Regions from separate parts of the Pseudomonas sp. ATCC 13867 genome, predicted to be linked through region 2. Evidence: predicted binding sites of a transcription regulator. Region 2 holds the regulator's gene; each other region holds the start of a gene.
What was found. The regulator sigma-54, encoded in region 2, starts transcription at its own class of promoters, with help from an activator protein. The targets are predictions, from matches to a motif close to ANTGGCATNNANNTTGCTNT.
Positions count from the first base shown of each region.

Region 1: H681_RS08790 (flagellar basal body rod protein FlgF) is a predicted target of sigma-54. The motif match lies at 1,199-1,218, and genes of this name have one in related genera.
Region 3: H681_RS04970 (pilin) is a predicted target of sigma-54. The motif match lies at 1,542-1,561, and genes of this name have one in related genera.

Region 1 is NC_020829.1:1,924,758-1,928,034, forward strand. Features, by position in the region: gene H681_RS08785 (flagellar hook protein FlgE) at 1-939, shown strand, start outside; gene H681_RS08790 (flagellar basal body rod protein FlgF) at 1,270-2,019, shown strand; gene flgG (flagellar basal-body rod protein FlgG) at 2,066-2,851, shown strand; gene flgH (flagellar basal body L-ring protein FlgH) at 2,913-3,277, shown strand, end outside.
Region 2 is NC_020829.1:1,182,296-1,185,572, forward strand. Features, by position in the region: gene rapZ (RNase adapter RapZ) at 1-518, opposite strand, end outside; gene ptsN (PTS IIA-like nitrogen regulatory protein PtsN) at 521-985, opposite strand; gene hpf (ribosome hibernation-promoting factor, HPF/YfiA family) at 995-1,303, opposite strand; gene H681_RS05415 (RNA polymerase factor sigma-54) at 1,382-2,884, opposite strand; gene lptB (LPS export ABC transporter ATP-binding protein) at 3,126-3,277, opposite strand, start outside.
Region 3 is NC_020829.1:1,073,592-1,076,868, reverse strand. Features, by position in the region: gene H681_RS26320 (hypothetical protein) at 1-942, opposite strand, end outside; gene H681_RS04970 (pilin) at 1,034-1,495, opposite strand; gene pilB (type IV-A pilus assembly ATPase PilB) at 1,721-3,277, shown strand, end outside.

The DNA of each region.
Region 1 (3,277 bases), 740 kb from region 2:
AGCCAGGGCAATGCCCATGTGCTGACCCAGTACTTCACCAAGACCGGTCCCAACGACTGGACCATGAATGTGCTGGTTGACGGCCGCAACCCGGGCAATCCGACCGACGATACCGCCGCCATCACCGCTGCGACCAATGCGGCGGGTGCGACGGGGGCCGATGCGGCGAGCGTTCTCGCGGCGGTCAGCGACCCTGCCGCCGGTGCCTCGGCGGCTGCCGTCGCCGCCGCCACCGCAGCGGCCAATGCTCCGGGCGCCACCGCGGCCAGCGTGCTTGCCGCGGTCAACGGCATGGGCAGCAGCCCGTACCAGGTCAACCTGACCTTCAGCGCGGCCGGCCAGTTGCTGACCCAGACGCCGGTGAACAACCTCACGGGCGATGGCTTCACCCCGAACCCCAATGGCGACGGCACCCTGGTGCTGGGCGACTGGATCCCGGCGATCTCCGACGGCAAGACCCCGCCGACCTGGAACGCCAACGGCGCCACCCCGAACACGGGTGGCATCACCCTGGACGTGCGCAAGTCCACCCAGTACGCCACGGCCTTCGCGGTGAACAGCGTCAACCAGGACGGCTACACCACCGGCCAGCTATCGGGCCTGGAAATCGACGATCAGGGCAACATCTTCGCCCGTTACACCAACGGCCAGTCCAAGGTGCAGGGCCAGGTGGTGCTGGCGAACTTCGCCAACGTCCAGGGCCTGAACCCGATCGGCAAGACCTCCTGGGTGCAGTCCTCGGAGTCCGGCGAGCCGGTGATCGGCACCCCGCGTTCGGGCACCCTTGGCGCGTTGCAGTCCGGTGCGCTGGAGGCGTCCAACGTCGACCTGTCCAACGAACTGGTGGACCTGATCGTCGCCCAGCGCAACTACCAGGCCAACGCCAAGACCATCCAGACCGAGGATGCGGTCACCCAGACCATCATCAACCTGCGCTAAGGCCCTGCTCGCTCCTGCAACTGGCCACCTGCGCCGACGTTCAACTGTAGAGTGGACTTCGTTCGCAATGCTTTTCGTAGGAACACAACGTTATCCGCCGCGCTGGGTACCGCTTCGCTCGGCGCCATCCTGCAGAGAGCGGCAAGGCCCCTTGCCGGTGGCGGCAGGGCATCGCCGCCGCCGGCTTCGAAAGGCTCCTTCGGGAGCCTTTTCTTTTTATAAGCCCTTGTAGATCAAACTCTTACGCTCGTTCTCTAGTTCTGGCACGTCCCTTGCTGAATAGCCTTCAAACGCCCGCGAGCGGCAATCGACGCGGGCCTGGAGGATTCGATGGACAAGATGCTGTACGTGTCGATGAGCGGGGCGAGCCAGAACACCCTGGCCATGCGCGCTCACGCCAACAACCTGGCGAACATTTCCACCAACGGCTTCCGCCGCGACTTCGAGCAGGCGCGTTCGATGCAGGTGTTCGGCGACAGTTTCCCGTCGCGGGTCTACGCCATGAGCGAGCGCCCGGCCACCGACTTCTCCGCCGGCAGCCTGCAGGAAACCGGTCGCGACCTCGACGTCGCCGCCAGGGGCGACGCCTGGATCGCCGTGCAGGCGCCCGACGGCAGTGAAGCCTATGTGCGCACCGGCAGCCTGGAAATCGACGCCCTCGGCCAACTGCGCACCGGCGACGGTTTGCCGGTGATCGGCAATGGCGGGCCGATCGCCGTGCCGCCGCAGGAAAAGATCGACATCGGCGAAGACGGCACCATCAGCATCCGTGGCCTGGGCGACAACCCCAGCGTGGTGGCCGAGGTGGACCGCATCAAGCTGGTCACCCCGGACCCCAGGCAACTGGAGAAGGGCCTCGACGGCCTGGTGCGGGTCAAGCAGCAGCCGGGCCAGCCGGCGCCGCAGGCCGACGCCAACGCCACGATCGAGTCGGGCTTCCTCGAAGCGAGCAACGTCAACGCGGTGGAAGAGATGACCTCGATCCTCTCGCTGTCCCGCCAGTTCGAGCTCCACGTAAAGATGATGCGCACTGCCGAAGACGATTCGGCAGCGATGGCGCGGGTTTTGCAATTCAGCTAATCACCTGATCGAGGCGCCATGAATCCGGCGCCCGAGGAGAACGACGATGCTTCCGGCACTGTGGGTCAGCAAGACGGGTCTTTCGGCCCAGGACATGAACCTGACCACCATTTCCAACAACCTGGCGAACGTTTCGACCACGGGCTTCAAGCGCGACCGCGCGGAGTTCCAGGACCTGCTGTACCAGATCAAACGTCAGCCGGGCGCCAATTCCACCCAGGACAGCCAACTGCCGTCGGGCCTGCAGCTGGGCACCGGCGTGCGCATCGTCGGCACCCAGAAGAACTTTACCGAAGGCAGCCTGCAGACTACCGACCAGCCGCTGGACATGGCGGTCAACGGCCGCGGCTTCTTCCAGGTCCTGATGCCGGACGGCACCGTCGGCTACACCCGCGACGGCAGCTTCCACCTGGACTCCGACGGCCAGATCGTCACCGCCAACGGCTACGCGCTGGAGCCGGCCGTGGTGGTGCCGAACGAGACCCAGACCTTCACCGTCGGCCAGGACGGCACCGTCTCGGTGACCACCAACGCCAACCCGCAGCCGCAGATCATCGGCAACATCCAGACCGCCGACTTCATCAACCCGGCCGGCCTGCAGGCGATCGGCAACAACCTGTTCCTGGAGACCGGCTCCAGCGGCGCGCCGCAGGTCGGCACGCCGGGGCTGAACGGCCTGGGTACCGTGCAGCAGAACACCCTGGAAAACTCCAACGTCAACGTGGTCGAGGAACTGGTGAACATGATCACCACCCAGCGCGCCTACGAGATGAACTCCAAGGTGATCTCCACCGCCGACCAGATGCTCTCCTTCGTCACCCAGAACTTGTAGTGAATGACGGAGCCCCAGGCTCCCGTGAGTCGTAATCGCTCTCCCCGAGAGGTAGCTGTAAATGAACCGTTCCCACCTTCTTCCGCTGCTGGCCATCGCCGCGCTGGCCGGGTGCGTCAGTCCTCCGCCGAAACCGGACGACCCCTATTACGCCCCCGTGCTGCCGCGCACCCCGGTGCCCGCCGCGCAGAACAACGGTTCGATCTACCAGGCCGGTTTCGACAACAACCTCTATGGCGACCGCAAGGCCTTCCGCGTGGGCGACATCATCACCATCACCCTCAACGAGAAGACCCAGGCCAGCAAGAAAGCCAACTCGGACATCTCCAAGGACAGCAACACCAAGCTCGGCCTGACCTCGATGTTCGGCAGCGGCCTGACCACCAACAACCCCATTGGCGGCGGCGACCTCAGCCTGAGCGCCGA
Region 2 (3,277 bases):
CCGAAGGACTCGACCAGGAAGGCGGTACCCAGTTCGGGTTTGTTCAAGAGGCGCAGCTTGAGCACGTCGCGCAGCTGATAGAGGTTCAGGTTCGTGGTGTTGAGCTTGAGATCGGCCAGGTCGGCGATCGGCGCCAGCAGGTACGCCTCGTCGGCGATGGCTTCGGCCAGCGAGCGACTGTCGCTGGTCAGCGGGTGGCGCCGGCGCGTCTCGGAGAAGCGCTTGAGCAGCGTCTCGTCATCGGCATCGAGGTACAGCACGTCGCACTGGATGTGCTTGTCGCGGGCTTCCTGCAGCAACTCGGGGAAGCGCTGCAGCTGGCTGGGCAGGTTGCGCGCGTCGATGGAGACGGCGACCTGCGGGTGCAGCAGTTCGGTGTGCAGCAACGCACGTTGCGCCAGGTCCGGGAGGAGGCTGGCGGGCAGGTTGTCGATGCAGTAGAAACCGTTGTCCTCGAGCACGTTGAGTGCGGTGCTCTTGCCCGAGCCGGACCGTCCGCTGATGATGATCAGGCGCATGATCAGTGGCCGTTCTGGAAGTCCACGACGATCCGGTACAGCTCTTCGCCGTTGGCGGCGTGGCGCAGGCGGTCACGGACGTCGGAACGGTCGAGCATGGAAGCAATCTGCCGAAGCAGCTCCAGATGCTCTTCGGTGGCGGCTTCCGGCACCAGCAGGACGAACAGCAGATCGACCGGCGCGCCGTCGAGGGCGTCGAAGTCGACCGGGGCGTCCAGGTGCAGGATCGCGCTGATGGGAGACTGGCAGCCGGGGAGGCGGCAGTGCGGAATGGCGATGCCATTGCCGAATCCGGTGGACCCCAGGCGTTCCCGAGCCACCAGGTTTTCGAAGATGTCTTGCGCATCGAAACCTGGCAGCTCGCGAGCTACCAGGTTTGCGATTTGTTCAAGGACGCGTTTTTTACTGCCGCCCGGCACGTTCACCAGGGAACGGCCGGGGGTCAGGATTTGCTCGAGTCGAATCATAGGGAAGGGTTAACGGACGCCAACACCCTGCTGGCGTTCGAGGTATTTTTCCTTGTGCTTGATCAGTTGGCGGTCGAGCTTGTCGGTGAGCAGGTCGATGGCTGCGTACATGTCTTCATGTTCGGCACAGGCCACCACCTCACCCCCTGCGATATGCAGGGTGGCTTCGATTTTCTGCTTCAGTTTCTCGACCTCCATGATGACCTGAACATTGGTGATCTTGTCGAAGTGGCGCTCCAGTCGTCCGAGTTTTTCGACGACATAGTCGCGCAGGGCGTCGGTCACATCCAGTTGATGTCCACTGATGTTGACTTGCATACCGCTTTCTCCTTATTGCCCGTGTATAAGTGGCAGGTTAGGTGGCCTGCCGCCGGAACACTTTGGCGTGGATCAACGTCATACCAGTCGCTTGCGTTCGCTGGAGGGAGCAATCCCCAAGGACTCCCGGTACTTGGCGACGGTGCGACGTGCCACTTGAATGCCCTGTGCTTCCAGTAAACCAGCGATCTTGCTGTCACTCAATGGCTTTTTCGGACTTTCCGCCGCGACCAGTTTCTTGATGATGGCGCGGATCGCGGTGGACGAGCATTCGCCGCCCTCGGCGGTGCTGACGTGGCTGGAGAAGAAGTACTTCAGCTCGAAGATGCCACGCGGGGTATGCATGAATTTCTGCGTGGTGACGCGCGAGATGGTCGACTCGTGCATGCCCACGGCTTCGGCGATGTCGTGCAGGACCAGGGGCTTCATCGCCTCCTCGCCGTATTCGAGGAAACCGCGCTGGTGTTCGACGATCTGGGTCGCCACCTTCATCAGCGTCTCGTTGCGGCTCTGCAGGCTCTTGATGAACCAGCGGGCTTCCTGCAACTGGTTGCGTATGAAGGTGTTGTCGGCGCTGGAGTCCGCCCGGCGCACCAGGCCGGCGTACTGCGAGTTGACGCGCAGGCGCGGCACGGCTTCCTGGTTCAGTTCTACCAGCCAGCGGTCGTTGTGTTTCCGGACGATGACATCCGGCACCACGTATTCGGCTTCGCCGGACTCGATCTGCGAGCCGGGACGCGGGTGCAGCGACTGGATCAGCTCGATGGTCTCGCGCAGCTCGTCTTCCTTGAGCTTCATGCGCCGCATCAGTTGGCTGTAGTCGCGGCTGCCGAGCAGGTCGAGATGATCGGAGACCAGCTTCAGGGCCTCGGTCAGCAGGTAGGTCTTGGCCGGCAACTGGCGCAGTTGCAGCAACAGGCATTCGCGCAGGTTGCGTGCGCCGACGCCGGCGGGTTCGAGTTGCTGCACGCGGCGCAGGACGACTTCCACCTCGTCCATCTCCACGCCCAGTTCCGGGTCGAGGGAGGCGAGGATGTCGTCGAGGGACTCTTCGAGATAACCGTCGTCGTTGATGCCGTCGATGATACTCAGGGCGATCAGGCGGTCGGTGTCGGACATCGGCGCCAGGTTGACCTGCCAGAGCAGGTGGCTCTGCAGGCTTTCGCCAGCGGAGGTGCGGGCGGTGAAGTCCCACTCGTCATCGTCGCTGCTGGGCAGGCTGCTGGCGCTGGTCTGGTAGATGTCTTCCCAGGCGGTATCGACCGGCAGCTCGTTAGGGATGCGCTCGGCCCACTGGTCCTCGTCGAGGCTGTCGACGCTGGGGGTAGTGCTTTCCTGGAAGCTGTCCTGCGAGTTGCTGCTGGCGCCCTGGGCGGCGGAGTCGTCGCCGTCGGCCATTGGGTCGCTGTTGTCGTAGTCGTCGCCGTCTTCCTGACGTTCCAGCATCGGGTTGGACTCCAGGGCTTCCTGGATTTCCTGTTGCAGGTCCAGCGTGGAGAGCTGGAGCAGTCGGATGGCCTGTTGCAGCTGCGGAGTCATCGTCAGCTGCTGGCCCATCTTGAGGACGAGCGATGGTTTCATGGCTGGAACTAGGCACCTTGTTCGCTGGCGCAGCAAGCGCCATATCCACGACTACGGACGCCTGGGCGCCGCGAGGAAGCAAATTATATGCCTGAGTCTGGACGCTTTGCCTAGGGTCTGTCGACCTTTCGTTACAACCTGAGTATCGGGCAGGTGCGAGACGGCAGAATGCACGGCGCCGGACACAGGTCCGGGCCGTCGTGGAACGGGGCGAGGCGCCGCCGGAAGGGCGGCTTCCGGGTCAGAGACGGAACTCGTGGCCCAGATAGACTTCCTTCACCAGGTCGTTGGCGAGGATGGTCTCGGAGCTGCCCTCGGCGATCAGTTGGCCGTCGTTGACGATGTAGGCGGTTTCGCAGATATCCAGCGTCTCGCGGACGTTGTGATCGGTGA
Region 3 (3,277 bases), 110 kb from region 2:
GCTGGTCATGAATGCAAGCCGCATGAGGTCCGCCAGCACGATACTCGCGAGGCAGGAGCAGATCAGCGCCAAAAACACCGCTTTGGCGAAGACCTGCAAGCGCCCGGAAAAATACTGAATGGAAAGAACCAGAAGGAAACTATCCGACAGCAGCGCCATCCAGGACTTGACGGGCCACTTGAGCATGAATACGTTTCTATTTGGGCTCGCAATCCATGAGTACCACTCCGCATCATACTTAAGAGCGATGAAAGCAAGGCTCTTAACTCCCAATGCGGCAAGTAACAGCACCAGCACAACCGGAATCAACAACAGCAACCAGCGCCTATTCTGAAGTACTAGCCAGAACCAGATCACGATCCAAACAGCCAGGGCTTGCAAGGGATGGAGAAGCGCCGCCATAAGCCATAGGACGGTACAAATTAGCCAACGCCCTGACAACAGCGCAGCAAGCGCCATCAGCCCCAATGGCTCGGCCAGTGTTCTACCGGTAAAAAAAGGCTCACTGTAGCTGAATACTAGGAAACCACCATATACCGACGGCAGCGCTAGCACCGCCAATAGCGCATACACCTGAGTACGCACACCGTTTTCACGAAAGAGGGCTCGGACTAGCAGCCCGGCGGCGACCAGATAAAGGACTCGCCCCAGAAATGTTGCAACGATGAATATATCTGCAACAGAAAAGTGCTTCAGCAACCAAGCTAGGAGTTGTGGAAAAACGGTAAATTCGGCCTGCCCACCATAAGCGAAGAAAAGATCATGAGAAAACTCACTGGGCTGCCATCTCAGGAACCCTTGTCCCAGATACAGGATGGCATCATGCCGGATACCGGAATACGGACGCAGAACAAGCAGAAGCGAGACTGCCAAAATCCCGAAGGCAATCTTGTTGATTAATGGTGACCGATGCGCCACGTCCATGTCACGAAGCTCACTCATACTCAAGACTCGATCTTTACAGCCAATAACCGACGAAAAAACAAAAAAGAAACCCCGGAGAGACCGGGGTTTCCTTCACACCAACTGGCTATCAGCCGCGGCAGGAGCCCGGCAGGAACTTTTGCGGAATAGTGGTGGTAGAGGAATCGCCACAAACCCAGCGATTAATAGTGCCACCAGCAGTAGGCGCAGTAATAGTAGTAGCCGAGGAAGATGGGGTCAAAGTCAGCACCTTACCATCAACATCGGAGTTGATGCCGGTGCCCGCAGTAACACTCACCACGCCATTGGCATCAGTTTCGATCTTAGCAACATACTTAGAAGTAGCAGTAGAGCTCTCGCACCCCCAGGCATTCGCTGCCGGCAGCGTAGTGGCGGATTGAACAACCTCAGTAATAGTGGTGCGACAAGCGGAAGCAGCCAGTACAACCTCAGAAACCTTGGCACGGGCGGTGTAATCTTGGTATGCCGGCAGCGCGATGGCGGCCAGGATGCCGATGATCGCAACCACGATCATCAGTTCGATCAGGGTAAAGCCTTTTTGAGCGTTCATAATTCTCTCCAGGTTTTTAGGTGCGGTCCTGAGACCTGACCTGGAGAAAGCAGCTTCCGTGCCAGAACTCCTACACCCAAAAATACAGTATCCGCAGACAGTTTCAGGCAACCAGCAGCGAAATTACGCACGAAGTGACAAATTTTGACAGCTCCCACTGTCGAATTTGGCACGTCCTGCCAACTGCGTTATAAGGCTTAATACCCATCTTCCGGCTACCTCCTTATGAACGATCAAGTCGTCCTGTCCGGCCTTGCCCGGCAGCTGGTGTTGTCTCAACTGCTCGATGAGAACAGCGCGCGGCAAGCCCAGCTACAGGCGCAACGCAATAAGCTGTCGTTGGTGACCTATCTCGTACAGAACAAATTGATAAAAAGCCGTCCATTGATGGAGTTGGCCGCCGACCAGTTCGGTGTCGCCTTCTGCGATCTGAGTAGCCTGGACCGCGAGAGCTTTCCCAAGGAGCTGGTCAGCGAGAAACTCGTTCGCCAGCACCGAGTCCTCCCCTTGTGGCGGAGAGGTAATAAGCTCTTTGTTGGACTGTCAGACCCTACCAACCATCAGGCAATCACCGACATCCAATTCAGCACCGGACTGACCACCGAAGCCATCCTGGTCGAAGACGACCGGCTCGGCGATGCCATCGAAAAGCTCTTCGAGAGCGTTACCGGCGGATTGGATGACCTGGGCGACGTCGATCTGGAAGGCTTGGATATCGAGAGCGGCAATGCCGAGCGCAAGGAGGAAGCCATCGGCGGCGACGCCGACGACGCCCCGGTGGTGCGCTTCGTGAACAAGATGCTGCTGGATGCCATCAAGGGCGGCTCGTCCGACCTGCACTTCGAGCCCTACGAGAAGATCTACCGCGTTCGCTTCCGCACCGACGGCATGCTCCAGGAAGTCGCCAAGCCGCCGGTCCAACTGGTCAGCCGCATCTCCGCCCGCCTCAAGGTCATGGCTGGCCTGGATATCTCCGAGCGCCGCAAGCCCCAGGACGGTCGGATCAAGATGCGCGTATCCAAGACCAAGTCCATCGACTTCCGCGTCAATACCCTGCCCACGCTGTGGGGCGAAAAGATCGTGATGCGTATCCTCGACTCGGCCAGTGCGCAAATGGGCATCGACGCTCTGGGCTATGAGGAAGAGCAGAAGCAGCTTTATCTTTCGGCACTCAAGCAGCCGCAGGGCATGATCCTGGTGACCGGCCCCACCGGCTCGGGCAAGACAGTATCCCTGTATACCGGCCTGAATATCCTCAACACCCCGGACATCAACATCTCGACCGCGGAAGACCCGGTGGAGATCAACCTGGAAGGCATCAACCAGGTCAACGTCAACCCGAAGACAGGCCTGGACTTCGCCCAGGCACTGCGTGCCTTCCTGCGCCAGGACCCTGACGTGATCATGGTGGGCGAGATCCGCGACCTCGAGACCGCAGAAATCGCCATCAAGGCAGCCCAGACCGGGCACATGGTGATGTCCACCCTGCACACCAACAGCGCCGCGGAAACCCTCACCCGCCTGCTGAACATGGGCGTGGCTTCCTTCAACCTCGCCACCTCCACCAACCTGATCATTGCCCAGCGCCTGGCCAGAAAACTGTGCCCGGCCTGCAAGAAGGAGCACGACGTTCCACGCGAAACGCTGCTCCATGAAGGCTTCCCGGAAGCCAGGATCGGTTCGTTCAAGCTCTACGCCCCGGTCGGGTGCGAAAACTGCAAGAACGGTTACAAGGGGCGTGTAGGTATTTATGAAGTGGTTAAAATCACGCCGGCGCTACAG